Regions from separate parts of the Nocardioides kongjuensis genome, predicted to be linked through region 1. Evidence: riboswitches for the same ligand, from Rfam matches in the RefSeq annotation. Region 1 holds a riboswitch; the other holds the start of a gene.
What was found. A riboswitch is a leader RNA that binds a small molecule or an ion and turns the genes downstream of it on or off. The one in region 1 is predicted to bind glycine.

Region 1 (14,201 bases):
GCTCGTTCGTGGAGTACGGGCGCTTCATCACCGCCGCGCAGGAGCAGCGCCGGCCGCTGGCCGAGCTCGTCGTCGAGGCGCCCGCGGACGGCATCGTCGGCGGCACTGCCACGATCGACGGACGACCGGCCGCGGTGCTGTCCTACGACTACCTCGTCATGGCCGGCACCCAGGGCATGCGCGGGCACCGCAAGTCGGACCGGCTGATCGAGCTGATCGGCCGGATGGGCCTGCCGACGGTGTTCTTCACCGAGGGCGGTGGCGGGCGGCCGGGCGACGTCGACCTGCCGATCGTCTCCGCGCTCGACGTGGGCTCGTTCGCGCTCTGGGGCGAGCTGGAGGGCGTCGTCCCGCGGATCGCGGTCGTGTCCGGCCGCTGCTTCGCCGGCAACGCGGTGCTCGCCGGGTGCGCGGACCTGCGGGTCGCCACGCCCGACGCGAACCTCGGCATGGCCGGGCCGGCGATGATCGCGGGCGGCGGACTCGGACAGTACGCCGCCGAGGAGATCGGCCCGGTCGACGAGCAGGCCGCCAACGGCGTGATCGACGTGGTGGTCGACGACGAGGAGGAGGCCGTCGCCGTCGTACGACGGCTGCTGGGCTACCTCGACGGCCCGACCGGCTCGGGCGCGGCCGAGGACCAGACCACGCTGCGCGCGATGCTGCCGGCCAACGACCGCGAGGCCTTCGACGTGCGCCCGGTCGTCGAGGCGCTCGCCGACGTCGACAGCGTGACCTGGCTGCGCGAGGCGTGGGCGCCGGAGCTGGTCACCGCGTTCGCCCGGGTCGAGGGCATCCCGCTCGGCATCGTCGCCAACCAGTCCACCCACCTGGCCGGCGCACTGACCGCGGACGCGTCCGCGAAGGCCGCCGACTTCCTCGAGCTGTGCGAGCGCTGGGGCCTGCCGGTCGTCTCGCTCGTCGACACCCCCGGCTTCATGGTCGGCCCGGAGGCGGAGCGGACCGGCCTGGTCCGGCAGGCCGCACGGATGGTCAGCGCCGGCGCCCGGCTGAGCGTGCCCTTGGTCGGCGTCGTGCTGCGCCGTGGCTACGGGCTCGGCGCCCAGGCCATGCTCGGCGGCAGCACCCACCGCCCGCTGCTCACGGTGGCCTGGCCGGACGCCCACCTCGGCCCGATGGGCCTGGAGGGCGCCGTGCGCCTGGCGATGGCACGTGAGCTCGCCGCGCTGCCCGAGGACGAGCGCGAGGCGACGGTCGCGCGGCACACCGCCGAGCTGCGCACCCATGCCAGCGCCCTCAACGCGGCGCGGGTGTTCGAGATCGACGACGTCATCGACCCGGCCGAGACCCGCACGGTCGTCGCAGCGACGCTCAGGGCCGCGGCGGGTCGTCGAGGCTGACGCACGGTCCTCGCAGCGGCACCGGCCGGTGCAAGGCGTTCCCGGCCACCCCGCCACGACCTCGCCCCGCCCCTCGTCAAATATGAGCGTTTCACTCATATTTGATCCATGACCACCACCTCCACCAGCTCCCGCCTCAACGACGTCGACCTCGAGGCCGTCACCGGCCTGGTCCGCGCGGTCCAGGACGACCCGACCAGGGCCGCGACCACCTGGGCTGCCCACGTCACCTGGGACGGCGCCTTCGCGTCGCACGCCTCGGTGCGCGGCTTCGCCCCGACCCGCTCCGACGAGCCGCCGGCACTCGGCGGCGGCGACACCGCCCCCAATCCCGTCGAGCAGCTGCTCGGCGCCCTCGGCAACTGCCTCGCGGTCGGGTACGCCGCAAACGCCACCGTCGCCGGCATCGAGATCCGCGACCTGCGCATCGACCTGCAGGGCGACCTCGACCTCCACGTCTTCCTCGGCCTGGCCGAGGGGCATGCCGGGTTCGGCGCGATCCGCGCGAGCGTCACCCTCGACTCCCCCTCGTCCCGCGAGGAGCTGGAGGCGCTGCACACCGCGGTGCTCGCCAGCTCACCGGTGGGTCACACGCTCCGCAACGCGGTGCCGGTCGAGGTCACGCTCGCCTGATCAGTGGATGAGCTCGCGCCAGTTCCCCGGCACCCGGTCCCGCGGTCCGGGTGCGGGCTGGTCGTCGGGGTGGCTGGTGGGGGCCGCCAGCTCCGGCCCGGCGTAGTAGTCCTCGCTGGCGTAGTCCCAGAACCAGTCCTCACCCGGCTCGTAGGACTGCACGATCGGGTGCCCGCTCTCGCGGAAGTGCGCGGAGGCGTGCTGGGCGGGCGAGCTGTCGCAGCACCCGACGTGCCCGCACGCGGCGCAGCGCCGCAGGTGGACCCACCAGCCCTCGACGGCGGTGCACTCGGCACAGCCCGGGCCGCTCGGCGGGACGTCGGTCGCGATCGCGGGGATCTCCTCGGCCATGCCCCGACCCTAGGAACTCAGGTCAGGGGATGTACAGCGTCGCCTTGATCGGGTTGTGGTCGGAGGCCATCGGGGTGGCGTACCGGCCGCCGGCCAGGACCGCGATGTTCTCCCAGCTCGGCACGGTGATGCCCGGCGAGACGAAGATCCGGTCGACGTGGGTCGGCCAGGTGCTCGAGCGCGGCGGGTCGGTCTTGAACGCGTGCGCGGAGTTGAGGAACGGGTAGGTCAGGTGCGCGGCGATGTCGCTGGCGTCGGCGAAGCCGGCGCCCTCCATGACCATGCGCGGCGTGTCGGTCTGACCGCGCCGGTCGAGGCCGCGGTGCGAGTTGAAGTCGCCGAGCACGACGGTCGGCCGGCCGGGGAAGGCGCTGGTGACCCGGTTGACCACGTAGGCGGTCTCCTGCTGGCGCGTGCCGTCCGCCTTGCCGTCGCGGAGGTGGATCGCGGCGACGGCGACCTGCTTGCCGCTGGCCCGGTGCTGGAGGAGCGCCTGGCAGAACCCGTGGTCGCGGTCGCCGAACCTCTTGAAGCGGCTGCCCGTGCTGTTGTGCTTGGCGTCGACCACGTCGTACACACCGGCGCGCACGTAGAGGGTCTGGCTGTAGAGCCGGCGCTTCTTGCCCTTCTGGGTCAGGCAGGCCAGCGTGTACCCGCGCTGCGCCATGGCCTTGCCGATCCAGAGCTTCTTCTTGCCGTACTTGTGGGCGACGTGGCCCTCGACGAACACCATGATGTCGGCGTTCATCCGGTCGATGTCGGCGACGACCTGCTTCTGCCGCTTCTTCCACTTCCAGCCGCTGTTGCAGTTCGACTTCGAGCCGCAGCGCAGGTTGAAGGTGGCGGCCGTGGTCGACGTCGCGGTCGGTACGACGGCCCGCGAGGCCGGCGGGGTCACCTTGCAGCTGCGCTCGCCGCCGTTGCCCTCGAGCGTCACCGCGTAGCAGTAGGTCGTCCCGGGCACCAGCCCCGGCACGTCGGCGTGGGTGGGGCTGGCCGGCACCCGCTTCTGCACCGCGTCACCGGGGTACACGTCGGGCCCGGCGGTCGACACGAGGACCTCGTACCTGCCCGGACCGGCGTAGTCCCAGTCGAGGCTCACGGTGACGGAGCCGCCCGTCACGGTCTGTCCCGAGACCCAGGGCGCGGCCGGACGGCCGGCGGCGCTCGCCGGGGACAGCGCGGACAGCACACCGAGCGAGACGGCGAGGACGGTCATCAACGACAGCAGGCGACGCATGCCTTTACCTTCGGCCAAAGTTCGCGCGGATGCACGTCCGTACCACAAAAAGGTGATGACAGGACCGATCGGACCGTACTCAATGGCTCACCAGGGTGAGGGCTCGTAGTCCTTCACGAAGCATCCGTACAGGTCCTCGCCCGCCTCGCCGCGCACGATCGGGTCGTAGACCCGCGCCGCGCCGTCGACGAGGTCGAGCGGGGCGTGCCAGCCCTCGGCCGCGATCCGCAGCTTCTCGTGGTGCGGCCGCTCGTCGGTGATCCACCCGGTGTCGACGGCCGTCATCAAGATCTTGTCGGTCTCGAACATCTCGCCCGACGACGTCCGGGTCATCATGTTGAGCGCGGCCTTGGCCATGTTGGTGTGCGGGTGCCCGGCGCCCTTGTAGCGGCGGGAGAACTGCCCCTCCATCGCCGAGACGTTGACGATGTAGGCACGGCGGGCGCCGTTCTGCACGGCGGCACGCAGCGCGGGGCGCAGTCGCGAGTTGATCAGGAACGGCGCGATCGAGTTGCAGAACTGCACCTCGAGCAGCTCGAGCGGGTCGACCTCGTCGAGCACCTGGGTCCAGGAGTTGTTGTCCTGGATGTCGGGGATCAGGCCGCCGGCATCGATCGCGGTCCCGGCCAGGTGCGCCTCCAGCGAGGCGCCGCCCGCCTTGAGCGCGAGCGCGGTCATCGAGGCCGCGTTGTGGGCCGCGAGCGCGGCCTCGGCCGACTCCCCGTCGTGGTGCGCGACCGCCGTCGAGGACAGGGCACCGGCGATGGCGGCGGGGTGCGCCTCGGAGATCCGGTCGAAGGTGACCATCTCCGGGAGCGCCGCGACACCGAGCGACTCGGCGGAGGGCAGCGCGGTGTTCTCGCCGTCGATCAGGTGCGTGTACGCGCCCGGCAGGCGTCGTACGGTCTGGCAGGCGTTGTTGATGATGATGTCGAGCGGTCCGTCGGCGGCGACGTCGTCGGTGAGCGAGATGACCTGGGTGGGGTCGCGCAGGTCGATGCCGACGACCTTGAGCCGGTGCAGCCAGTCGGCGGAGTCCTCCATCGCGGCGAAGCGGCGTACGGCGTCCTTGGGGAAGCGGGTCGTGATCGTGGTGTGCGCACCGTCGCGGAGCAGGCGCAGCGCGATGTACATGCCGATCTTGGCGCGACCGCCGGTCAGCAGCGCACGCTTGCCGGTGAGGTCGGTGCGCTGGTCGCGCTTGGCGTGGCTCATCGCGGCACAGCGCGGGCACAGCCAGTGGTAGAACGCGTCGACGAGGGTGAAGTCCTCCTTGCAGATGTAGCACCCGCGCGCGGTGAGCAGCTCACCGGCGAAGGCACCCTGCGCGGTGGAGACCAGCGGGATGCCGGCGGTCTCGTCGTCGATCCGCATCGGCGACCCGGTCGCCGTCCTCTCGATGATGTCCTGGTCGTGCCGCTGCCGCTCCATCCGGATCTCGGCCCGCCGCTGCTTCTTGATCAGCTTGTACATGTACGACGCGGCGCGCTTCATGGTGCGCACGTCGTCGTGCTCGGGGTCGAGCAGCGGGACCTGGCGGAGGACCTTGAGGGTGATGGCGAGCTCCTCCGGGTCGATCCCGGTCAGCTGCTCGTCGGAGTCGGGGCGAGGCACCGCCCGATGGTACGGGCGCCGGCCGGCGGATGCCGTATGCTCACCCTGCGCCATGATGCGCGTCACAACTCAACATCGCGCCGTTCGAACCCCGGCGGGAGAGTCCCAGTCCCACGAGGACGGGCGCCGAAGGAGCAAATCTCCCCAAGAATCTCTCAGGCCCCCTGACCGCCGGGACGAGGCGAACTCTGGAAAGTCGGACCGGACCCACCGGCCCGCACCCACGGTGCAAGCCGCCCGACCGGGCGGTGAAGCTCTCAGGTAGCGATGACAGAGCGGGGAGGCAACCCAGCCACGAGCGCGGCGTACCGCTGCGCTCTTCACGAGGAAGCCTCCCGATGACCACACCTTCAGCGACCCCGCGGCTCACGCCGCTGCACGACGTGCATGCCGCCCTCGGCGCGTCGTTCACCGACTTCGCCGGCTGGCAGATGCCGGTCCGCTACGGCTCGGAGACCGCCGAGCACCGCGCCGTGCGCACGACGGCCGGTCTGTTCGACCTGACCCACATGGGCGAGGTCGAGCTGGTCGGCCCCGGTGCCGGCGCCGCGCTCGACCACGCCCTGGTCGGCCGCCCGTCCGCGATCGGCGTCGGCCGCGCGCGCTACTCGATGATCTGCGCCGAGGACGGCGGCATCATCGACGACCTCGTCGTCTACCGCCTCGCCGAGGAGCACTACCTCGTCGTCGCGAACGCCAGCAACGTCGCCGTCGTCGCGCCCGAGCTGGTCGCCCGCGCCGAGGGCTACGACGTCACCGTCACCGACACCTCGACCGACTGGGCGCTGATCGCGGTCCAGGGCCCCGCGTCGGCGGAGATCCTCGCCGGTCTGACCGAGCTCGACGTCCCGTCGCTGAAGTACTACGCCATCGACGCGGGCACGGTCGCCGGCATCGACGTGCTGCTCGCCCGCACCGGCTACACCGGCGAGGACGGGTTCGAGGTCTACTGCAGGCCCGGCGACGCCGCCGCCGTCTGGGACGCGCTCAGCACGGCCGGCGAGTCCCACGGCCTGGTCCCCGCCGGCCTCGCCTGCCGCGACACCCTGCGCCTGGAGGCCGGGATGCCGCTCTACGGCCACGAGCTGGACCGCGACACCACGCCGTACGAGGCCAACCTGGGCCGCATCGTCGTGCTCGACAAGCCCGAGGGCTTCGTCGGCCAGGCGGCGCTCGCCCAGCGCAAGGAGGAGGGCCCGCGGCGCACGCTCGTCGGCCTGGTCTCCACCGGTCGCCGCTCGCCGCGTGCGGGCTACCCGGTCGTCGACCCGGCCACCGGCGCCGAGGTCGGCGTGGTCACCAGCGGATCGCCCTCCCCCACGCTGGAGAAGCCGATCGCGATGGCCTACGTCCCGCCGGCGCTCGCCACCCCGGGCACCCGGGTCCAGGTGTCGCTGCGCGGCACCCTCGAGGACGCCGACGTCGTCGAGCTCCCGTTCTACAAGCGCAACAGCTGACCCAGCGACACCCCACCGACTTCGAGGAGAGACACCATGAGCAACCCCACCAACCTCCAGTACACCGCCGAGCACGAGTGGATCGCCGTCGACGGTGACAACGCCAAGGTCGGCGTCACCGCGTACGCCGCGGACGCCCTCGGCGACGTCGTCTACGTCGACCTGCCGGCCGTCGGCAGCACCGTCACCGCCGGCGAGTCCTGCGGCGAGCTGGAGTCGACCAAGTCGGTCAGCGACCTCTACGCGCCCGTCACCGGCGAGGTGGTCGAGGTCAACGAGGCCGTCGACGCCGACCCGAGCCTGGTCAACAGCGACCCGTTCGGCGAGGGCTGGCTGTTCGTCGTCAAGGTCAGCGCGAACGGCGAGCTGATGGACGCCGCGGCGTACGACGCACTGATCGCCTCGGCATGACGGCCGTCGTGCCGGAGGGGCGCAAGCTCCTCCGGCTGGAGGTCCGCAACGCGGAGACCCCGATCGAGCGCAAGCCCTCGTGGATCCGCACCAAGGCGGTGATGGGCCCCGAGTACCGCGGCCTGAAGAAGCTGGTCCAGTCCGAAGGCCTGCACACCGTGTGCGAGGAAGCCGGCTGCCCCAACATCTTCGAGTGCTGGGAGGACAAGGAAGCCACCTTCCTCATCGGCGGCGACCAGTGCACCCGACGCTGCGACTTCTGCCAGATCGACACCGGCAAGCCCCAACCCCTCGACCGCGACGAACCCCGACGCGTCGCCGAGTCCGTGCAGACCATGGGCCTCAAGTACGCCACCATCACCGGCGTGGCCCGCGACGACCTGCCCGACGGCGGCGCCTGGCTCTACGCCGAGACCGTCCGCGCCATCCACGACCTCAACCCCGACACCGGCGTGGAGAACCTGGTCCCCGACTTCAACGGCGACCCCTCCCTGCTCGCCGAGGTCTTCGAGTCCCGCCCCGAGGTCCTGGCCCACAACGTCGAGACCGTCCCACGCATCTTCAAGCGGATCCGCCCCGCGTTCCGCTACGAACGCTCCCTCGACGTCCTCACCCAGGCCCGCACGTTCGGACTGGTCACCAAGTCCAACCTGATCCTCGGCATGGGCGAGACCCGAGACGAGGTCTCCCAGGCCCTCCGCGACCTCCACGACGCAGGCTGCGAGCTGGTCACCATCACCCAGTACCTGCGCCCCAGCGTGCGGCACCACCCCGTCGAACGATGGGTCAAGCCCGAGGAGTTCGTCGAGCTCGCCACCGAGGCCGAGGAGATCGGCTTCGCCGGCGTGCTCTCCGGACCACTCGTGCGCTCGTCCTACCGTGCAGGACGGTTGTACCGTCGAGCCATGGAACTCAGGAGCCAGTGATGGCGCTGAGCGTCTTCGATCTCTACTCGATCGGCATCGGGCCGTCGTCCTCGCACACGGTCGGCCCGATGCGCGCGGCGCACACCTTCGCCGCCGGCCTCGCGGCCGACGGGGAGCTGCCGCGCGTCGCGCGCGTGCGGGCCGAGCTGTTCGGCTCGCTCGGCGCGACCGGCCACGGGCACGGCTCGGTCAAGGCCGTCATCCTCGGGCTCGAGGGTGACGACCCGGCGACCACCGACACGGCGACCTACGACGCCCGGGTGGCGGCCATCCTCGAGCGCGAGCAGCTCCGGCTCGCCGGCGAGCAGGTCATCGCCTTCGAGGCCGACGACGTCGTCATGCACCGGCGCCAGTCGCTGCCGGCGCACCCCAACGGCATGGTGTTCACGGCGTACGACGCCGACGGGGCCGAGCTGCGCGCCCGCACCTACTACTCCGTGGGCGGCGGCTTCGTGGTCGACGACACGCAGGTGGGTGCCGACCGGGTGGTCGTGGACGACACGGTGCTGCCGCACCCGTTCACGACCGGCGGCGAGCTGCTCGCTGCCTGCCGGGCGGCCGGGATGAGCGTCTCCGACGTCATGCTCGCCAACGAGCTGACCTGGCGCAGCGAGGCACAGGTGCGAGAGGGCCTGCTCGAGATCTGGCGGGTGATGGCGGCGTGCGTCGAGGAGGGCTGCCACCGTGAGGGCGTCCTGCCCGGTGGGCTCAAGGTGCCGCGACGCGCCCCGGAGCTCTACGCCACGCTCTGCGCGACCGGGAGCGACGACCCGCTCGACGTCATCGACTGGGTCAACCTGTTCGCGCTGGCCGTCAACGAGCAGAACGCGTCCGGGGGCCGGATCGTCACCGCGCCCACCAACGGCGCGGCCGGCATCGTGCCGGCGGTGCTGCACTACTGGGTGCGCTTCGTCGCCAAGGACCTGCCCCGGGAGCAGGTCGACGACGGCATCGTCCGGTTCCTGCTGACCGGCGCGGCGATCGGCATCCTCGCCAAGATGAACGCCTCCATCTCGGGCGCGGAGGTGGGCTGCCAGGGCGAGGTCGGCTCGGCCTGCGCGATGGCGGCCGGAGCGTTGTGCGAGGTCCTCGGCGGCTCCCCGGAGCAGGTCGAGAACGCCGCCGAGATCGGCATCGAGCACAACCTCGGCCTGACCTGCGACCCGGTCGGCGGTCTGGTCCAGATCCCGTGCATCGAGCGCAACGCGATCGCCTCGGTGAAGGCGATCAACGCGGCCCGGCTGGCCATCCACGGCACCGGCTCGCACAAGGTCAGCCTCGACAAGGCGCTCAAGACGATGCGGGAGACGGGTCGCGACATGAAGACCAAGTACAAGGAGACCTCGCGCGGCGGCCTGGCCGTCAACGTCATCGAGTGCTGAGGACCCCGGTCCCTCTCGTCGCACGGGCCTCACCAGACTGCTTCGGTCGTCGTACCCCCTGCCGATGTGCCCCGTGAGCGCAGTCGATGAGAGGGGAGCACGAGCCGTGGCACGACGCGTCTTCCGGGCCGTGCTGCCCGGGGTCGGGTTCGCGGTGGCGTACGCCCTGGCCATCCTCGCCGGCCGGGCGAGCCGGGTCGACGGCAGCGAGGTGTCGCTCGTGTGGCCCGCGGCCGCGGTCGCCGTCCTGTGGGGGCTGCATGCACGCGACCTCCCGCGCGTGCAGGCGGCGCTCCACTGGTCCGGCCTCGCGGCACTGACCTTCGGCGTCAACCTGACGACCGGCGCGCCGGTCGGCCTGTCGGCCTGGTTCACCGGCGTGAACCTCGTCCTGGCTGCGGTCGCGGCCACGGCCCTCGGGTACGGCGGTCGCCCCGCGGTCCTGCGCGACCCCGCCGACCTCGGCCGGGTGACGGCCGCCGTGGCGGCGGGAACGGTCTGCGCAGCCGCGCTCGCGACAGCCTTCTTCGCCCAGCAGGGCCACCACGACCTCCTCGAGACGTTCGCCCTGTTCGCCGTCCGCAACGGAGTCACCGCTCTCGTCGGCCTGGTGGTCGTCCTGCGCCTGCGCGACGCCCAGTGGCGCCGGCCGCACTTCACGACCGCGCGCGTCGTCGAGACCGTCGCCTGCGCGAGCGTGGTGGTCCTCGTGTTCGTCCGGGTGTTCTGGGTCAACCCCGGGAACCCGACCGCCTTCGCCGTGATGCTCCCGGCGCTGTGGGTCTCGCTGCGCTACACGACCACCACCAGCACGCTCTTCGCGGCGGGCGCCGGCCTGGCGATCCTGACCGGCACCCTCCTCGACCACGGGGTGCTGCAGGACCTGCCCCCGGAGCGTCAGGCGCTGCTCGCCCAGGGCATGGTCGGCAGCGTCACCCTCGCCGTGCTGACCCTGGCCCTGTTCCGGGACTCGCGCAACGAGCTGATCGCCGAGCTGCGCGACCTCGCCCTGCGCGACCCGCTGACCGGGCTGGCCAACCGGACACTGCTCAACCAGCGGCTCGAGGAGCTCCTGCGCCGCGACCCGCCGGAGACGGTCGGCGTGCTGCTCCTCGACCTCGACGGGTTCAAGCTGGTCAACGACGCCTGGGGCCACGACGAGGGCGACCTGCTGCTGGTCGAGATCGCCCGCCGGCTGACCGAGGTGGCCCGCCCCGGCGACACCGTGGCCCGGCTCGGGGGCGACGAGTTCGTCGTGCTCTGCCCCGGGCTGGGCGACCCGGCCGAGCTGGAGCTGTGCGCCGAGCGGGTCCGCAAGCGGGTCGCGCTCCCCTACGGCCAGGCCTCGGACGCGCCGTACGACCGGATCACGGCCAGCGTGGGCGCCGCCGTCTCCGAGCGCACCAGCACGCCCCGCTCGCTGCTCGCGGCCGCCGACCGCGCGATGTACGACGCCAAGCCCGCCGGCGGCGCCGGGCTCAGAGACCGGGAAGCACGCGGCGCACGATGGCCAGGAGCGCCTCGCGCAGCAGCAGGTGGGCCTGCTCGCGGCTGAGCGTCGCCTCCCTCGACCACTCCCTGATCGCGCCCCGCGCCAGCTCCCCGAAGGAGCGCACCACGGCCCGCGCAGCCAGGTCCTGCGGGTCACCGCCGACCATCTCCAGCACCCGGCCCGCCGCCAGGGTTTGCGCCTGGTCGAGGATCGCGCGGACCTCGGCGTCCTCCCCCACGCCCTCGGCCGCACGGACGGTCAGGTACGTCGCCCGCTCGGGCGTGATCGAGCCGAGGAACCAGTGGACGGCCGCGTCGACGCGCTCGGTCAGCGAGCCCGTGGGCAGCGGGACGTCCTCGAGGGTCGGGAGCAGCGACGCGCGTCGTACGACCTCCAGGTAGAGGGTCCGCTTGTCGCCGAAGTAGTGGTTGAGCAGGCCGCGCGCGACGCCCGCCTCGTGGGCGATCCGGGTGGTCGACACCTCGGCGTACGACTGTGCGGCGAACAGCCGCTCGGCCGCCACCAGGATCTGCTCGCGCCGCTCGTCGGGGGCGAGGCGCTGGCGTCGGGCCGTCTCGGTCATGGCCCCAACCTACTATTGGCACTCTGCCAACAAAAGGCTAGCGTTGCCGCCATGGCGACCAGCTCCCCGGTTCCGAAGGTCCGCGACCTGCCCGTGCCTGCCGGCTTCGACATGCGCGACCACGTCTCCGGGATCGGCGCCCACCTCGCCGGCCCGGCCAACGTGATCATGCAGCTGAGCTGGCCCGGCGTCGGGTACGGCGTGATGAACAGCCGGGTCCACGACGGCGCCGCCACCAAGCGGCCGTTCAAGCGCGGCCGGACCACGTTCACCTACCTCGCCGTCGCGCTGCTCGGCACCGACGAGGACCGGGCCGCCTTCCGCAAGGAGGTCAACCGCCAGCACGCGCAGGTCGTGTCGCGGCCCGGCGAGAAGGTGCAGTACCGCGCGATGGACCCGCGGCTGCAGACCTGGGTCGCTGCCTGCCTCTACCACGGCACGGTCGACATGATCGAGAAGATGCACGGCCCGCTCCCCGACGCCGAGGCGGACGCGCTCTACGCCCACTGCGCCCGGTTCGGCACCACCTTGCAGATGCCAGCCGACGCGTGGCCGCCCGACCGGGCCGCCTTCCGGCGCTACTGGCAGGAGGCGGAGGCCGAGGTCGCCATCGATCCGGCGGTGGCGTCGTACCTCCTCTCGCTGACCCGGCTGCAGAACTTCCCCCCGCCGTTGCGCCTGCTCGCGCCGTTCGTGCTGTTCGTGACCACCGGCTTCCTGCCGCCGCTGTTCCGCGACGCGATGGGGTTGCCGTGGACCGCGCGCCAGCAACGCCGCTTCGACCGGCTGCTGCGCACGCTCGGTGCCGTCGAGCGCCGACTGCCCCGCGTGCTGCGGAGCTTCCCGTTCAACCTGTGGCTGGCCGACATGCGCCTGCGCCGCCGGTTCCGCCGCCCGCTCGTGTGACCCGCGAAGGAGAACCATGGACTTCGACCTGCCCGAGAGCGCCCTCGCCGTCCGCGAGGGCGTCGCGGCCGTCGCCGCGCGCTACGACCACGCCTACTGGTCGCGCTGCGAGGAGGAGCACCGCTTCCCGCAGGAGGTCTTCGACGACCTCGGCAACGGCGGCTGGTTCGGCCTGTGCGTGCCCGAGGAGTACGGCGGCGGCGGGCAGGGCCTGCTCGAGCTGGCTGTCGCCAACATGACGCTGTGCGCCTCCGGCGGCGTCGCCGGCACGTTCTTCTACGTCACCACGCCCGGGTTCGGCGCGATGACGCTGACCCGGCACGGCACCGACGAGCAGAAGCAGCGGATCCTGCCCGGCCTGGCGGACGGATCGGTGCAGTTCTGCCTCGCCCTCACCGAGCCCGACGCCGGCAGCAACGCGATCGAGATCAGGACCGCCGCCCGCCGCGACGGCGACGAGTTCGTCATCAAGGGCCAGAAGACCTGGATCTCCAACGTCGAGAACGCCGACTGGATGGTCGCCGTCACCCGCACCATCCCGGCCGCGGAGACCCGCGAGCGCGGGCTGCCCCGCACGGCCGGCTTCACGCTCTTCCTCGTCGACGTCGCGCAGGCACGGGCCGAGGGCACGCTGTCCTACACGCCCATCCCCAAGATGGGCAGCAACATCCTGCACTCCAGCCAGGTCTTCCTCGACGACGTCCGGGTGCCGGCCGCCCACGTGATCGGCGAGGTCGACGCCGGCTTCGCCGTGCTCTGGGACGTGCTCAACCCCGAGCGGATCCTCGCTGCCTCCGGCGGCATCGGCACGGCGGACGCCGCCTTGCAGATCGCCTGCGACTACGCCCGGACGCGCGAGGTGTTCGGGCGCCCGATCGGCGCCAACCAGGGCCTGCAGTTCCCGCTCGCCCAGATCAAGGCCAAGGCCGAGCTCGGCCGGCTGATGACCTACCACGCCGCCTGGCTCTTCGACCAGGGCCGGCCCTGCGGCAACGAGGCCAACGTCGCCAAGCTCACCGGCGCCCAGGTCGGCTGGGAGGCCGCCAACCAGGCCTTCCAGACCCTCGGCGGGATGGCGTACTCCAAGGAGTACCCGGTCGAGCGGATCTTCCGCGACGCCCGGATCGCCAAGAACATCCCCGTCGCCGAGGAGCTGGTGCTCGCCCACATCGGCACCCAGATGCTGGGGCTCCCCCGGTCCTACTGACGCGACAGGGCCCGGGTCACCATCTCCAGCGACCCGGCCGGGACACCGGGGCTGTACAGGTAGCCCTGCACCTCGTCGCACCCGCGCTCGCGCAGGTACTGCTCCTGCGCCGGCGTCTCGACCCCCTCGGCGACCACCGTCATCCCGAGGGCGTGGGCCATCACGATGATCGCGTCGACGATGGCGGCGTTCTCCGCGGTGCTGATCTCCTGGACGAAGGAGCGGTCGATCTTGAGCTTGTCGATCGGGAACCGGGTCAGGTAGGCGAGGCTGCTGTAGCCGCGGCCGAAGTCGTCGACGACGATCGAGACGCCGAGCGAGCGCAGCGACTCGAGCATCGCGACGACGTCGCCGTGGTCCTCGATGAGGAGGCCCTCGGTGATCTCGACCTCCAGCTGCGAGGGCTGGATGCCGGCCACCTCGATGGCCTCGGCGATCTCATCCAGCCAGGCGCGCCCCCGCAGCTGGCGCGGTGACACGTTGACCGCGAGGCGCAGCGGGCGGCCGACCTGCTCCTGGACCCGGGCGAGCGCCGTACAGGCCGTCGAGAGGACCCAGCCGCCGAGCTGGGCGATCATGCCGCCGTCCTCCGCGACCGGGATGAACCGGTCGGGCGGGACCGGGCCGAGGCTCGGGCT
Region 2 (14,201 bases), 550 kb from region 1:
ACGAGCAGGCCGAGAGCGATCCGCTCGGTGCGACCCGCGAGGAAGCCGAGCGTCGTGTAGCCCTCGAGCATCGGCTCGGCCGGACCGCCCGCCATCTCCATCTGGAAGTAGTGGTCCATCACGGTGAACAGCGCGATCCCGCCCTCGTCGGCGATCTGTGCCGTCGCCGCCAGCCGCGTGGCCAGTCGCCGGTCCCACTCCGGGTGGCTGAAGCTCGCGTAGTGGATGCCGAGGTCCATGCCGCCAACCTAGCCCGGACGTGTCGCGGGAGGTGCGCGCTGCGCTGCGTACGATGCGGGCCATGCGCTCTCGCCTGCTCGCCGGGGTCCCGGCCCTGCTGCTCCTCGCCTCCGTGTCCGCCTGCGGCGACGACACCGCCAAGGACCCGGGGAACGCCGAGTCCACGTCGCCGTCCGGATCGGTCACGACCGAGGCGACCACGGCCGGCACGCCGGCCGCCGCCGGCGAGTGTGACTGGGTCGCGGAGGGTGAGCCCGCGCGCGACGTCGAGCTGCCGCCCACGACGCCGGAGTACACCAGCGACGTCACGGCCGTGCTCACGACCTCGATCGGCAAGCTCACGGTCACCCTCGACGCCACGAAGGCGCCCTGCACCGTCGAGTCCTTCGTCTCCCTGGTCGAGCAGGGCTACTACGACAACACCTCGTGCCACCGCCAGGGCAACGACCCCGGGTTCGAGTTCCTCCAGTGCGGCGACCCGTACTTCGACCCCAAGGCGGCCGACGCCGACCCCAAGACCGGCACCGGCGGTCCGGGCTACACGATCCCGGACGAGGTCGACGGCACGGAGACCTACCCGGCCGGAACCCTGGCCATGGCGAACACCGGCCGGCCCCACTCCGGCGGCGGCCAGTTCTTCATCGTCTTCGGAGACTCCCAGTTCCCGCCGGACTACACCGTCTGGGGCCACCTCGACGCCGCGTCGGTCGCGACGCTGAAGAAGGCGACCGCGAGCGGGAACGACGGGTACTGGGCACAGAGCGGCGGCGGCCGGCCGAACACGCCGGTCACGTTCGAGAGCATCGAGATCGGCTGACGCGGCACCAACAGCGCCGCAGCGCCCGAGGAAGGCTACGCCGGGACCTTGTCGGCCAGGATGTCGATCTTCTCGATCTCAGGCTCGGAGAAGAGGACCCCGGTGTTGGGACCGAGTGCCTGCCCCACACCGCCCGCCAGGTGCGCGTCCCGGGCCTCGTCGTCCGGGAAGACGTCGTAGACCCCGAAGCTCGAGGGCCCGAACTGGATCGCGAACCAGGCGATCGTTCCGGGCTCCTGCATCACGATCGATCGGGCCGCGGTGAGGAAGTCGGCGAGTTCCGCCTCCTTGCCCGGGAGGGCCTCGAGGCGTACGAGAAGCGCTTTCGTCAGCATCAGTCTGACTCCGTTTGCACTTGTAGGGACTCACCGCTGCAGCCGTCGACCGCGAGAGGGCAGTACCCGTTCTTCGTGCGCCCAGTCAGATCCCGGTGAGCTCGATCGACCGCTCCCACAACGCTCGCGCGAGGACCTCGTCGTCCGCTTTGTGCGACATCCGGGCCGGGGCCGGCCACCCCCACAGCTCGGTGCGGCCGTGGGGGCCGATGTAGGTGCCGCCGTCGACGGGCATGGTGGCGGCGTAGACGGTGCACAGGGCACCGCGCCAGGCGGGCATGCCGACCAGCTTCTGGCCGTAGTGGCCGATGGCGGTGACGACCGGGTGGCCCGATCCGCTGGTGATCGCAGTCGCGGAGGCGCCCGGGTGGGCGGCGACGGCGCGCAGGTGAGAGCCCTGGCTGCGCAGGCGGCGGTCCAGCTCGCGCATGAAGAGCAGGTCGGCGAGCTTGGAGTCGCCGTACGCCTGGAAGGGCCGGTAGGGACGGCGCTGCCAACCGAGGTCGTCGAGGTCGATGCGTCCGGAGCGGTGCTCGCGCGAGCTGATCACGACCACCCGGTCGGTGAGCAGCGGCAGCAGCAGCTGGGTGAGCAGGAAGTGGCCGAGGTAGTTGGTCGCGAAGTGCATCTCGACGCCCTCCGGCGTCACCGAGTGCGGTACGCCGAGCACGCCGGCGTTGTTGACCAGGACGTCGACCGGGCGGCCGTCGGCCTCCAGCCCCTTCGCGAACAGCCGCACGGAGTCCAGGGAGCTGACGTCGACCTGGCGCACCTCGACCCGGCCCTTGTCGTGGCCCGGCACGGTGCGGGCGGCGGCGGAGGCCTTCTCGACGCTGCGGCAGGCCATCACGATCTCGGCGCCACGTGACCCGAGGATCCGGGCGGTCTCGAGCCCGAGTCCGCCGTTCGAGCCGGTGATGACGTACCGCCGGCCCTGCTGGGGCGGCACCTGGGTCCACGCACGCATGGCCCGAACCCTCCCACATCCGCCGTGCATCCGGTTGAGTTCTAGGCTGGCCGGATGAGCCTCACCCGCGCCGAAGCCGAGCACCGCGCGAGCGTGCTCACCGTGACGTCGTACGACGTCGAGCTGGACCTGTCGTCGAGCGAGGAGACCTTCCACTCGGTCACCACGATCCGGTTCCGCAGCGAGCGGGCCGACACGTTCGTCGACGTGAAGCCACGGGCGCTGCACGCCGCGCGGCTCGACGGTCACCCGCTCGACGTCGAGCAGCTGGCGGACGGCAGGATCGCGCTGGACCTGGCCGCCGGCGAGCACGAGCTGGTCGTCGACGCGACGATGGCCTTCCGCAACGACGGCGAGGGCCTGCACCGCTCGGTCGACCCGGTCGACGGCAAGGCCTACGTCTACGGGATGTCCTTCATGGACGCGGCCCCGTCGGTGTTCGCGTGCTTCGACCAGCCCGACCTCAAGGCGCCCTACTCCGTGCGGGTGACCGCGCCGTCCGACTGGCTGGTGGTCGGCAACGCGCCGGCCGCCGAGACCGGTGGTGACGGCACGACGAAGCGGTGGGAGCTCGGGCCGACGCAGCCGCTGGCGACGTACTTCGTCACCGTCGTGGCCGGGCCCTACCACCTGATCCGCGACGAGCACGACGGCATCCCGCTCGGCCTGAGCTCGCGGCAGAGCCTCGCCGCGACGCTCGACCGCGAGGCCGACGAGCTGCTGACCCTGACCCGGCAGTCGTTCGACGAGCTGCACCGGCTCTTCGGCATCCGGTACCCCTTCGGCGACTACCACCAGGCGTTCGTGCCCGAGTTCAACGCCGGTGCGATGGAGAACCCGGGCTGCATCACGCTGCGTGACCCGCTCCTCTTCGAAGGTGCCAGCACCCGCGCCGACCGCAGCTTCCGGGCCAACATCATCGCCCACGAGATGGCGCACCAGTGGTTCGGCAACATCGTCACGCCGAAGTGGTGGGACGACCTGTGGCTCAACGAGTCGTTCGCCGAGTACATGGGACTGCGCGTGATCACCGACGCCACGGAGTACGCCGACGGCCCCCTGCACGACTCCTACGCCCGCCGCACGTGGGGCATCACCGCCGACCAGCGTCCGACGACGCACCCCGTCGCCGGCAATGCCGCGCCCGACGCCCTCTCGGCGCTGCAGAACTTCGACGGCATCTCCTACGCGCGTGGCTCGAACGTGCTGCGCCAGCTCGCCCGCCGCCTCGGCGACGACGCCTTCCTCGGTGGCGTGCGCGATCACTTCGAGCTGCACCGGTTCGGCAACGCGACGATGCACGACCTGTTCGCGAGCTGGGAGCGGGCTGCCGGCGGCGCCAGCCTCGACGGCTTCATCAAGGACTGGCTGCTCACGCCGGGCGCTGACCGGCTCGACCTCGACCGCGGGGCCGGGGTGGTCCGTCGTACCTCCCCCGCGGCCCACCCCGCCGACCGCCGCCACGACCTCGTCGTCGCCACCCACGGTGCGGACGGCTGGACCCAGCGGCCGCTCGTGGTCGACGGCCCGGCCACGCCGCTCGAGGCCGGCGACGCGCCCGTGCTCCTCGACGCCACCGAGTCGACCTGGGCGGTCAGCCCGCCCGACGCGCTGACCATGGCGGCGCTGCCGACACTGGCGCCGGCGATGACCGACCCGCAGCTGCGCGCGACCATGTGGAACAGCGTCCGGTTGGGCCTGTTCGAAGGTGCGCTCACCCCCGCCCAGGTCGCCGACCTGCTCGCGACCGCACCTCCCGTCGAGGACACCTCCGACGGCGCCCGGAACCTGCTGCCGTGGGTGCTGGAGACCGTGCTGCCGCTCGCACCGGCCGGGACCACGGAGCGGTTCCACGCCGCCGTCCGACGGGCGGCCGAGGCCGCGGACGTGGGCTCCGAGCTGCAGCTGTCGGCCTTCCGGGCGACGGTGCTCTCGGCGGCGGACGCCGACGAGCTGGAGCGCTGGGCGGCGGGCGAGGACCTGCCCGAGGGGATCGTCGCCGACAACGACCTGCGCTGGAAGGCCCGCCGCCGGCTCGCCGAGCTCGGGGCCACCGACCGGGCGGCGCTGGACGCGGCGCTCGAGGCGGAGCGCAGCGGCACGACCACCGTGCACCACGCTCGGGCCGTGTCCTCGCTGCCGACCCTCGAGGCCAAGCAGTTCGCCTGGGCGCGGGCGATCGGTGAGGTGTCGGTCCCCAACTACGAGGTCAAGGCGGCCGGAAACGGGCTGTGGCAGGCCGGCCAGCGCGAGATCACCGCGCCCTTCGCCACCGCCTACTTCGAGCAGCTCGACACGATCATGGGTGCCCACCAGGGCTGGGTGCAGGGCGAGGTCGTCGAGGCCTACTTCCCCATCACCCACCTCGACGACGCCACCGAGGCCGCCGCCGTCGCCGCGCTCGAGCGCGACCTGCCGGGCGCCGTACGACGCCGGCTGACCGACCGGCTCGACGAGCTGCGCCGACGGCGGGCCGTGCTGTGACCGGCGTCAAGGCCCGGCGGCCGGGGCCGACCACGCGGGTGCGGGTCGAGGAGCACCGCGGCGACGACGTACGTCGGCCGGAGGACCGGGTGCTCACCGAGGAGCCGCTCGAGATCCGGCTGGCGTGGCCGGGTGCCCCGGCACGACGGGTGTGGACGACGCTGCGGACCCCCGGCAACGACTTCGAGCTGGCCGCCGGTTGGGTGCACCACGAGGGTCTCGGCCGTCCGGCCGGCGTCGCGTACTGCACCGACGTCGAGCTGCGGCCCGAGCAGGAGTTCAACGTCGTCACCGTCACCCTCGACGCGGTGCCGTCGCGGGTCCCGAGCCAGCTCGACGCACTCAGCGCCGGGTCGGCAGCCTGCGGGGTGTGTGGGACCGACGAGGTCGACGAGGTGCTCTCCCGTCGCCCCTCGCTGCCCTGGTCGGGCCCCCTCCCCTCCCCCGAGCTGGTGCGCCGGCTGCCCGACCTGATGCGGCCGCACCAGCAGCTCTTCGAGCGCACCGGCAGCGCCCACGCGGCGGGGCTCTTCGACGCGGAGGGCGGGCTGGTCGCCGTACGGGAGGACGTGGGACGGCACAACGCCGTCGACAAGGTCGTCGGCTCACGGGTCCTGGCCGGGGCACCGTCGGCCGAGTCCGTGCTGGTCATCAGCGGCCGCGCCGGTTTCGAGCTGGTCCAGAAGGCGGTCGCCAGCGGGATCGGCGCGCTCGTCGCGGTCGGCGCCCCGACCGGTCTGTCGGTGCGGCTGGCCGCGGCCGGTGGGCTCGCGCTGTACGGCTGGACGAAGGGCGACCGGACGGTCCGGTACGCCTGATCCGCAGGCGCCCGGCGTGGCCCGAGGAGTTCTGTCGGGCCCTCCTGTTTGACTGCACCCATGGCCATCCTCCTCGCTCTCCTCGTCGGTCTCCTGCTCGGTGCGGGGGTCGGCTGGATGGTGCGCCAGTCGCTCCTGCCGGCCACCGTGGAGGTCGCCCCGGGCGAGGCTCCCGAGGTCGTCGCGGCGCGCCACGAGGCGGAGCTCGCCGACCTGCGCCACGAGGTCGAGCGCGTGCGACTCGAGGGCGAGTCCCGCACCGCCGCCGTCCTGGCCGAGGAGGCTGCGGCCCGGGCCGCCGTCCAGGCCGAGCTGACCGGCGCCCTGGCCACCGTCGACGAGCTGCGTGACGCCGTCGACGACGCCCGCGCCCGGTACCGCACGCTGGTGGAGCAGCAGCGCCAGGCCCAGCAGGAGCGCGAGCGGGGCGAGTCCGGCCAGACCCAGGTCCTCAAGACGCTCACGCCCGTCGTCGAGCACCTCCGCTCGATGCAGCAGAAGGTCGACGAGCTCGAGAAGGCGCGGGTCCGCCAGCACACCGAGCTCGCGACCCAGATCCAGCACACCCAGCGCTCGGTTGAGGACTCCCGCAAGGCGGCCGACACACTGGCCTCGGTCCTCAAGAACAACGCGGTGCGCGGCGCGTGGGGCGAGACCCAGCTGCGCACCCTGGTCGAGACGGCCGGCCTGCTCAACCGCGTCGACTTCGAGCTCCAGCACTCCGTCGAGGCCGACTCGGGAGCCCGCCGGCCCGACATGGTGATCAACCTGCCCGGCGGCAAGCAGATGGCGATCGACGCCAAGGTCCCCTACAACGCGTTCATGGACGCCCAGCGCGAGGGCCTCGAGCCCGAGGTGCGTCAGCGCCTGCTCGAGGACCACGCCCGCAAGGTCCGCGGCCACGTCGACACCCTCTCCCAGAAGGGGTACTGGACCGGTCTGGCGATCAGTCCGGAGTTCACCGTCGCGTTCATCCCCAACGAGCAGCTCCTCAACGCCGCCCTCGAGGTCGACCCCTCGCTGATGGAGCACGCCTTCAAGCAAGGCATCGTGCTCGCCACCCCCACCAACCTGTGGGGCATGCTCAAGACGGTCGCCTTCACCTGGAAGCAGGAGGCGCTCACCGAGGACGCACAGGTCCTCTTCGAGCTCGGCCAGGTCCTCTACCGCCGCATCCTCAAGCTCTCCGAGCACGTCGACAAGCTCGGCCGCTCGATCCAGCGCAGCGTGAAGGACTACAACAGCTTCACCGGCTCCCTCGAGCGCTCCGTCCTCCCCGCCGCCCGCAAGCTCAACGCCGCGGACCCGATCGCCACGATCCCGGCGCCGACCGAGATCGAGGAGACGCCCAAGGCCCTCACCTCGAGCGAGTTCTCCGCGCTCGCCGACCTCGAGCGCGAGGAGCTCACATTCGACTTCGACCTCGCGGTCGACGCCGAGATCGTGGACGACAAGCAGGCAGGCTGAGTCTCGCGGCTGGGCCCGCGGCCCGTACCGAGGTGGTCCGGTCCGGCACGGGTGGCTGGGTTCACTCGCCCTGAGGACGCCAGTCGGGTCTGGGCGCCGAGACAGGCCACGATTGGGCAGAGACCGCATGGAAATGGCCGGAATCGTTGCGGTTTGGGACCAAACCGCAACCACGGAGCGTACGGTCCCGGCCGGCTGACCCAGACCGTTCAGCAGGCCGACCGCCCACACCGATCAGCTCACCGATTGGGCAGAGACCGCACTGAAATCGCCGGAATCGTTGCGGTTTGGGACCAAACCGCAACCACGGAGCGTACGGGCCCGACCGGCTGACCCAGACCGTTCAGCAGTCCGACCCCCACACCGATCAGCTCACCGATTGGGCAGAGACCGCACGGAAATGGCCCGAATCGTTGCGGTTTGGGACCAAACCGCAACGATTCCGGCGCCTGCTCAGACGGCGCCGCGCGGCTCCACCCCACCGGACAGGTCGACGGTGCGGCGGGTGTTGGCGAGCGAGGTGACGGTGGCGGTGCCGATGACGCCGGTGGCGTCGAAGACCTCGGCCGTGCCGACGGCGATGCCGTCCGACGCGACGTGGTCGGCTGCGCGCAGGCCCAGCCGGACGCTGTCGGGCCGGCGGCACAGGGCCAGGTCGATGTCGGTGTTGATGTGCTCGACGCCGCGACTCCCCCAGTTCGTGACCATGCTCGTGGCGTCCGCGATCGACGCGACGGCCTGGAACGGGGTGCACTCCTCGCCGAGGACGATCGGTACGGCGGTCTGCCAGGTCTGGTGGCGGCCGCCGTTCTGGTGGTCGCCGAAGTTGTCCGACCACGGCGCGGCACTGGCGAACCAGGGGACGTGGTGCTCGCCGGGCGTGGGCAGCTGGTCGGCGGGCGGCGGAGTGGGTCGCTCCCCCGGGGCGGCCCAGACCTCGCCGGCGGCGTTGCCCGAGGGGGCGAGGAAGGTTGCGCCGGCGCGGGCGACGACCTCGCCCTCCTGCTCGACGGTGGCGTCGAGCAGCACGAGGCGCGGGCCCTCGCGGACGATCCGGGCGGACGCGGTGGTGGTGATCATGCGTGCCGGCCGGAACAGGTCGACGTGGTAGCGCGCGGGAACCAGGTCGGTGCGGCCGGCTACGCCGACGGCATGCTCGAGCGCTCGGGCGAGCAGACCGCTGACCGCGACGCCGTGCATCTGGTCGTCGCGCCACAGGCTCTGCGCGAGCGGCAGCGGGTCGAAGCCGGCGGCGGACTGCTGGAACCAGGCAAACTGGAACGTGTTCTCGTTCACGGGAGCATCATGCCCCACGTCGTCCGGAGCCCTCAGCGCCGGGCCATGATCCAGGCCCCGGCGGAAGCGGGGCGCGCTGGGACGACACCGCACCTTGGAGGCGTCACCAGAGCAACGTCCATCCTCCCAAGCAGGAGTGAACCGGGGACGTCGCGAATCTACACGCGAGCGTCGCCTACGCCCGGGGAGCCGGACCACCCGGGATCGGTGCCTGCGGGTCGTACGGCGTGCGGGTCCAGATGAAGGTCGCGCACTCGAGGTGCCCGACGGTCCCGTCGGCGCGCCGCCGCAGGTGCAGGGTCTCGCCGCGGTGGTAGCCGTCGGTGCCGAGGAAGCCGTCACCCTCGGGGCGGAAGCGCTCCTCGAGCTCACCGGTGCGCAGGTCGTGGACCTGCAGCTCGCCGTCGCGCCACTCGATGCCGAAGCCGGTGTTGCCCCAGTACCAGACGCCCAGCACCTCGGCGACCCGGTCCGGGACCGCCCCGGGTGACGGACGCCAGAGCGCCACCGGCCCCGACGGGTTGCCGGGACCTGCGGCCAGGAACCGTCCCGGCACCTGGTCGGCACGCAGCCCCGTGGTGGCGTCGGTGAGCGCGACGACGGCGTCGCGGGTCGACCGGTCGACGAAGAGGGAGGCCATGAAGCCCGGCATCGAGCCGGTGTGACCGACGAGGGTGCGGCCGTCGACGGAGAGCACCCGCAGCCCGAGGCCGTACGCCTCAGCGGGCGTGGCACGCTCGGCCATCTCCGCCAGGGTCGCGGGAGCGAGGACGTCCGGGTGCCCGGTGGCGAGGAAGTCCGCCCAGCGCAGCAGGTCGCCGACGGTGCTCCACAGCTGCCCCGCCGGCGCCATCGCACGGGTGTCGGAGTGAGGCTCGGCCCAGAGCGTGTGGGCGAAGTGGTCGACGCTGCGACCCGGCGCGTGGTCGGCCGGTGGGTGGTACGACGTGGCGCCCATCCCGAGCGGTGCGAGCAGCCGCTGCTGCACGACCTCCCACCACGATGCACCGCGCAGCCGGGCGACCGCCTCGCCGAGGAGTGCGAAGCCGAGGTTGGAGTAGTGGTAGCCCTCCCCCGCCGCCGCGACCCGGCCGGACCCGTCGTTGGCGGCGAGCAGCTCGTCGACGGTGCCGCCGTCGACCCGCTCCCACCACGCACCGGCGGGCTCGCTCTGCAGGCCCGCGGTGTGGGCGAGCAGGTCGTGCACCGTCGCGTCCGCGTAGCCCGTCGGCACGAACCGCCCGATCGGGTCGTCGAGAGCGAGCCGCCCCTCGTCGCGCAGCTGCATCACGAGCACGGCGGTCAGGGTCTTGGTGATCGACCCGATCCGGTACGACGACGCGCTGGTCACCTCCCGGTCCGGCAGGACGCTCACGCAGCCCTGCCAGACCGGCGTGCCGCCGCGGGCGACCGCCGCCGAGACCGACGGCAGCCGACCCGCGGCCTGCAGCGACGCCAGCGCGTCGTCGTAGGACGTCACCGACGGATCACTCGGCGTAGGCGTCCAACGGCGGGCAGGCGCACACGAGGTTGCGGTCGCCGTACGCCTGGTCGATGCGCGCCACCGGCGGCCAGTACTTGTCGGGCGAGATGCCGGCCGGGAAGACGGCGACCTCGCGGGAGTAGGAGCGGTCCCACTCGCCGACGAGCGTACGGGCGGTGTGCGGGGCGTGGTGCAGCGGCGACGCGTCGACGGCCCACTCACCGGCGGCGACGCGGTCGATCTCGCCCTTGATGGCGATCATCGCGTCGCAGAACCGGTCCAGCTCGGCCAGGTCCTCGGACTCGGTCGGCTCGACCATCAGCGTGCCCGCGACCGGGAACGACATGGTCGGGGCGTGGAAGCCGTAGTCGATGAGCCGCTTCGCGACGTCGTCGACCGAGACACCGGTCGCCGCGGTGATCGGGCGCAGGTCGAGGATGCACTCGTGGGCGACCAGGCCGGACTCGCCGCGGTAGAGCACCGGGAAGTGCTCGCCCAGGCGGGCGGCGACGTAGTTGGCCGAGAGCACCGCGACGGCGGTGGCGCGGGTCAGGCCCTCGCCGCCCATCATCCGGATGTAGGCCCAGGAGATGGGCAGGATGCCGGCCGAGCCGAACGGAGCCGCGCTGATCGCGCCGGTGCCCTCGCGCCGGTCCGCGTCGGGGTGCAGCGGGTGGGTGGGCAGGTACGGCGCCAGGTGCGCGCGCACCGCGACCGGGCCGACGCCCGGGCCGCCGCCGCCGTGCGGGATGCAGAACGTCTTGTGCAGGTTGAGGTGCGAGACGTCGCCGCCGAACTTGCCGGGAGCGGCGTACCCGAGCAGCGCGTTGAAGTTCGCGCCGTCGATGTAGACCTGGCCGCCGTGCTCGTGGACCAGGTCGCACAGCTCGGTGATGGTCTCCTCGTAGACGCCGTGCGTCGAGGGGTAGGTGACCATGATCGCGGCGAGGGTCTCGGAGTGCTGCTCGCACTTGGCGCGCAGGTCGGCGAGGTCGACGGTGCCGTCGTCGTTGGCCTTGACCACGACGACCTTCATGCCGGCCATCACGGCCGAGGCCGGGTTGGTGCCGTGCGCGGAGGACGGGATCAGGCACACGTCCCGCTGTCCTTGACCGTTGGCCCGGTGGTAGTTGCGGATCGCCAGCATGCCGGCGTACTCGCCCTGGGCACCCGCGTTGGGCTGGATGGAGACCCGGTCGTAGCCGGTGACCTCGGCGAGCCAGCCCTCGAGCTGGTCGATCAGCTGGCGGTAGCCGTCGGCGTCGGCGGCCGGCACGAAGGGGTGCAGGTTGGCGAAGCCGGCCAGCGAGATGGGCTCCATCTCGGTGGTCGCGTTGAGCTTCATCGTGCAGGAGCCGAGCGGGATCATGCCGCGGTCGAGCGCGTAGTCGCGGTTCGAGAGCCGCGCGAGGTAGCGCAGCATGGAGGTCTCGTTGTGGTGGGTGTTGAACACCGGGTGGGTGAGGAACTCGGTGGTCCGCTCGAGGTCCTCGGGCAGCCCCGCGTCGCCCTCGGCCGACACCTCGGTGACGCCGAAGGCGCCGAGGACGGCGGCCAGCGTGGTCTCGCGGGCGGTCTCGCCGAAGGAGACACCGACCGTGTCGGCGTCGACGAGGCGCAGGTGGATCGACGCCTCGCGAGCGGCGGCGACGACGGCCTCGGCGCGGCCGGGCACCCGGACGTTGAGGGTGTCGAAGAAGGTCTCGTTGACGACCTCGACGCCGGCGGCCGCGAGGGATGCGGCGGCGCGCCGGGCCAGGCCGTGGATGTCGCCGGCGATCGCCCGCAGCCCGTCCGGACCGTGGTAGACGGCGTACATGCCCGCCGTGACGGCGAGCAGCACCTGCGCGGTGCAGATGTTGGACGTCGCCTTGTCCCGGCGGATGTGCTGCTCACGGGTCTGCAGCGCGAGCCGGTAGGCGAGGTGGCCCTCGGCGTCGACGGAGACACCGACCAGGCGGCCGGGCAGCTGGCGCTCGAGGCCCTCGCGCACGGCCATGAAGCCGGCGTGCGGGCCGCCGTAGAACAGCGGTACGCCGAAGCGCTGGGCCGAGCCGACGACGACGTCGGCCCCGAGCGCGCCGGGCGCCTCGAGCAGCGTCAGCGCGAGCAGGTCGGCAGCGACGACGGCCAGGCCGCCGTGCTCGTGGACGGCGTCGATGACCGGCTTGATGTCGGCCACGCGGCCCGACGCGCCGGGGTACTGGATGAGGACGCCGGAGACCGGGCCCTCGGGCAGGCCGTCGGTCAGGTCGGCGACGAGGATCTCGATGCCGAGGCCCTCGCAGCGGGTCGCGACGACGTCGATGGTCTGCGGCAGCGCGTCGGCGTCGATGACGAACGGACCGGCGGCCTTGCGGTTGGCACGGTGGGCCAGCGCGACCGCCTCGGCCGCGGCAGTGCCCTCGTCGAGCAGCGAGGAGCCGGCGGTGTGCAGGCCGGCGAGGTCGGCGACCATGGTCTGGAAGTTGATCAGCGCCTCGAGCCGGCCCTGAGAGATCTCCGGCTGGTACGGCGTGTAGGCGGTGTACCAGCTCGGGTCCTCGAGCACGTTGCGACGGATCACCGCCGGGGTGACGGTGGCGTGGTAGCCGAGACCGATCATCGACTCGCCGGGAACGTTGGTGCCGGCGAGTGCGCGGAGCTCGGCGGCCGCCGTCTCCTCGTCGACCCCGGCCGGCAGACCCAGCGGGTCGGTGGAGCGGATCGACTTCGGGACGGCGGCGTCCATCAGGGCGTCGAGCGATGCGTGGCCGAGGCGGTCGAGCATGGTCTCGACCTGGGCGTCGTCCGGGCCGATGTGACGGTTGACGAAGGGTGCGCTCATGAGCAGAGGTGCTCCTCGGGTCGGGGTCGATGAAATGAATCGAGCCCTCCCCCTCTGTCGGCGCGTCACTGCGCCTTCAGAGTTGCCTGCTCCGCACGGTCCTGGCGCCTGAGAGGTTCCGGGGAGGGATTGCCCCTTCGGCGCAGGCACGGGGCCTGACTCTCCCGTGCAGCATCAACAGCAGGAACAGCCTACAGGTACGACGCCTGTACGGCCGTCCTCGTCCGTTCGGTCGTCAGCCGACGTGGCGCGCAGCGCGGCGCGCGGCCAGCTCGTCGCCGGCGACCGGGCCGGTCTGCTCCGCGACGTTGGCGTGCTCGCTCGGGAGCTCGGCCAGCGTGCCCTCGATCTCGCGCCACACGCCGCCGATGGCGATGCCGAACACGCCCTGGCCGCCCTGCAGCAGGTCGATGACCTCGTCGTTGCTGGTGCACTCGTAGACCGAGGCGCCGTCGCTCATCAAGGTGACCTGGGTCAGGTCGTCGGTGCCACGCTCGCGCAGGTGGCTGACCGCGGTGCGGATGTTCTGCAGCGAGATCCCGGCGTCGAGGAGCCGCTTGATGATCTTGAGGATCAAGATGTCGCGGAAGCTGTAGAGACGCTGCGAGCCGGAGCCCTTGGCGCCGCGCACGCTCGGCTCGATCAGGCCGGTGCGGGCCCAGTAGTCGAGCTGGCGGTAGGTGATGCCGGCGGCGTTGCACGCGGTCGGGCCGCGGTAGCCGAGGTCGCTGGGCAGCGGCGAGACGTCGTCGGTGAACAGGAGGCCCTGCTCCTCCGCGGCAGCAGTCGCCGCGGTCACGTCCTGACCGACCTTCTCGGGCTGCTGCTCGTTCACGGAACCTCCAGGTCGCGGCGCTTCAGGCAAGGGGGATTGCACTGCTGTCATTTCGACTCCCTCAAGGTACGTCCGCGGCGTCGGGCCGGTCAAAGACGTCGCCGGGCGTGTCGCCGAAAACCCTCAACCTGAGCCTGAGGTTGACAGCTGACCCCCCTCGGGATCCGGGGCTCAACCCTCGGCGCCGAAGTCCTCGGGCGAGACGTGGTCGAGGAACTCGCGGAAGGCCTCGACCTCGTCCTCCTCCTCGGCGGGCGCGGCCAGACCGGCCTCGGCGAGGACCTCCTCGGAGCAGTAGATCGTCGTACCGGTGCGCAGGGCGAGCGCGATCGAGTCGGAGGGACGCGCACTCACCTCGACACCGGAGGCGAAGACCAGGGTCGCGTAGAAGACGCCCTCGCGGACGTCGGTGATCCGCACCTCGCTGAGCTCGTTGCCGGTCGCGGTGAGCACGTCGCGCATCAGGTCGTGGGTCAGTGGTCGCGGAGGGACGACGCCCTGCTGGGCGAAGGCGATGGCGGTGGCCTCGACCGCGCCGATCCAGATCGGCAGGTAGCGGTCCCCCGCGACCTCCCGGAGCAGCACGATCGGCTGGTTGGAGGGCATCTCCACCCGGACACCCATCACGTCGA

Region 2: linked by a shared signal. The riboswitch ahead of gcvP (aminomethyl-transferring glycine dehydrogenase) and the one ahead of gcvT (glycine cleavage system aminomethyltransferase GcvT) in region 1 are both predicted to bind glycine.

What each region holds. Positions count from the first base shown of each region.
Region 1 is NZ_JACCBF010000001.1:788,749-802,949, reverse strand. Features, by position in the region: gene BJ958_RS03795 (carboxyl transferase domain-containing protein) at 1-1,361, shown strand, start outside; gene BJ958_RS03790 (OsmC family protein) at 1,470-1,994, shown strand; gene BJ958_RS03785 (UBP-type zinc finger domain-containing protein) at 1,995-2,345, opposite strand; gene BJ958_RS03780 (endonuclease/exonuclease/phosphatase family protein) at 2,368-3,585, opposite strand; gene BJ958_RS03775 (SDR family NAD(P)-dependent oxidoreductase) at 3,673-5,199, opposite strand; glycine riboswitch at 5,285-5,380, shown strand; glycine riboswitch at 5,381-5,483, shown strand; gene gcvT (glycine cleavage system aminomethyltransferase GcvT) at 5,538-6,656, shown strand; gene gcvH (glycine cleavage system protein GcvH) at 6,693-7,067, shown strand; gene lipA (lipoyl synthase) at 7,064-7,993, shown strand; gene BJ958_RS03755 (L-serine ammonia-lyase) at 7,993-9,375, shown strand; gene BJ958_RS28935 (diguanylate cyclase domain-containing protein) at 9,482-10,930, shown strand; gene BJ958_RS03745 (TetR/AcrR family transcriptional regulator) at 10,854-11,450, opposite strand; gene BJ958_RS03740 (oxygenase MpaB family protein) at 11,502-12,356, shown strand; gene BJ958_RS03735 (acyl-CoA dehydrogenase family protein) at 12,373-13,563, shown strand; gene BJ958_RS03730 (putative bifunctional diguanylate cyclase/phosphodiesterase) at 13,557-14,201, opposite strand, start outside.
Region 2 is NZ_JACCBF010000001.1:1,336,355-1,350,555, reverse strand. Features, by position in the region: gene BJ958_RS06410 (LLM class F420-dependent oxidoreductase) at 1-239, opposite strand, end outside; gene BJ958_RS06405 (peptidylprolyl isomerase) at 302-1,057, shown strand; gene BJ958_RS06400 (putative quinol monooxygenase) at 1,093-1,392, opposite strand; gene BJ958_RS06395 (oxidoreductase) at 1,478-2,359, opposite strand; gene pepN (aminopeptidase N) at 2,414-4,843, shown strand; gene BJ958_RS06385 (formate dehydrogenase accessory sulfurtransferase FdhD) at 4,840-5,661, shown strand; gene BJ958_RS06380 (DNA recombination protein RmuC) at 5,722-7,128, shown strand; gene BJ958_RS06375 (thioesterase family protein) at 7,582-8,424, opposite strand; gene BJ958_RS06370 (serine hydrolase) at 8,600-9,904, opposite strand; gene gcvP (aminomethyl-transferring glycine dehydrogenase) at 9,912-12,734, opposite strand; glycine riboswitch at 12,821-12,911, opposite strand; gene BJ958_RS06360 (MerR family transcriptional regulator) at 12,970-13,620, opposite strand; gene BJ958_RS06355 (bifunctional nuclease family protein) at 13,741-14,201, opposite strand, start outside.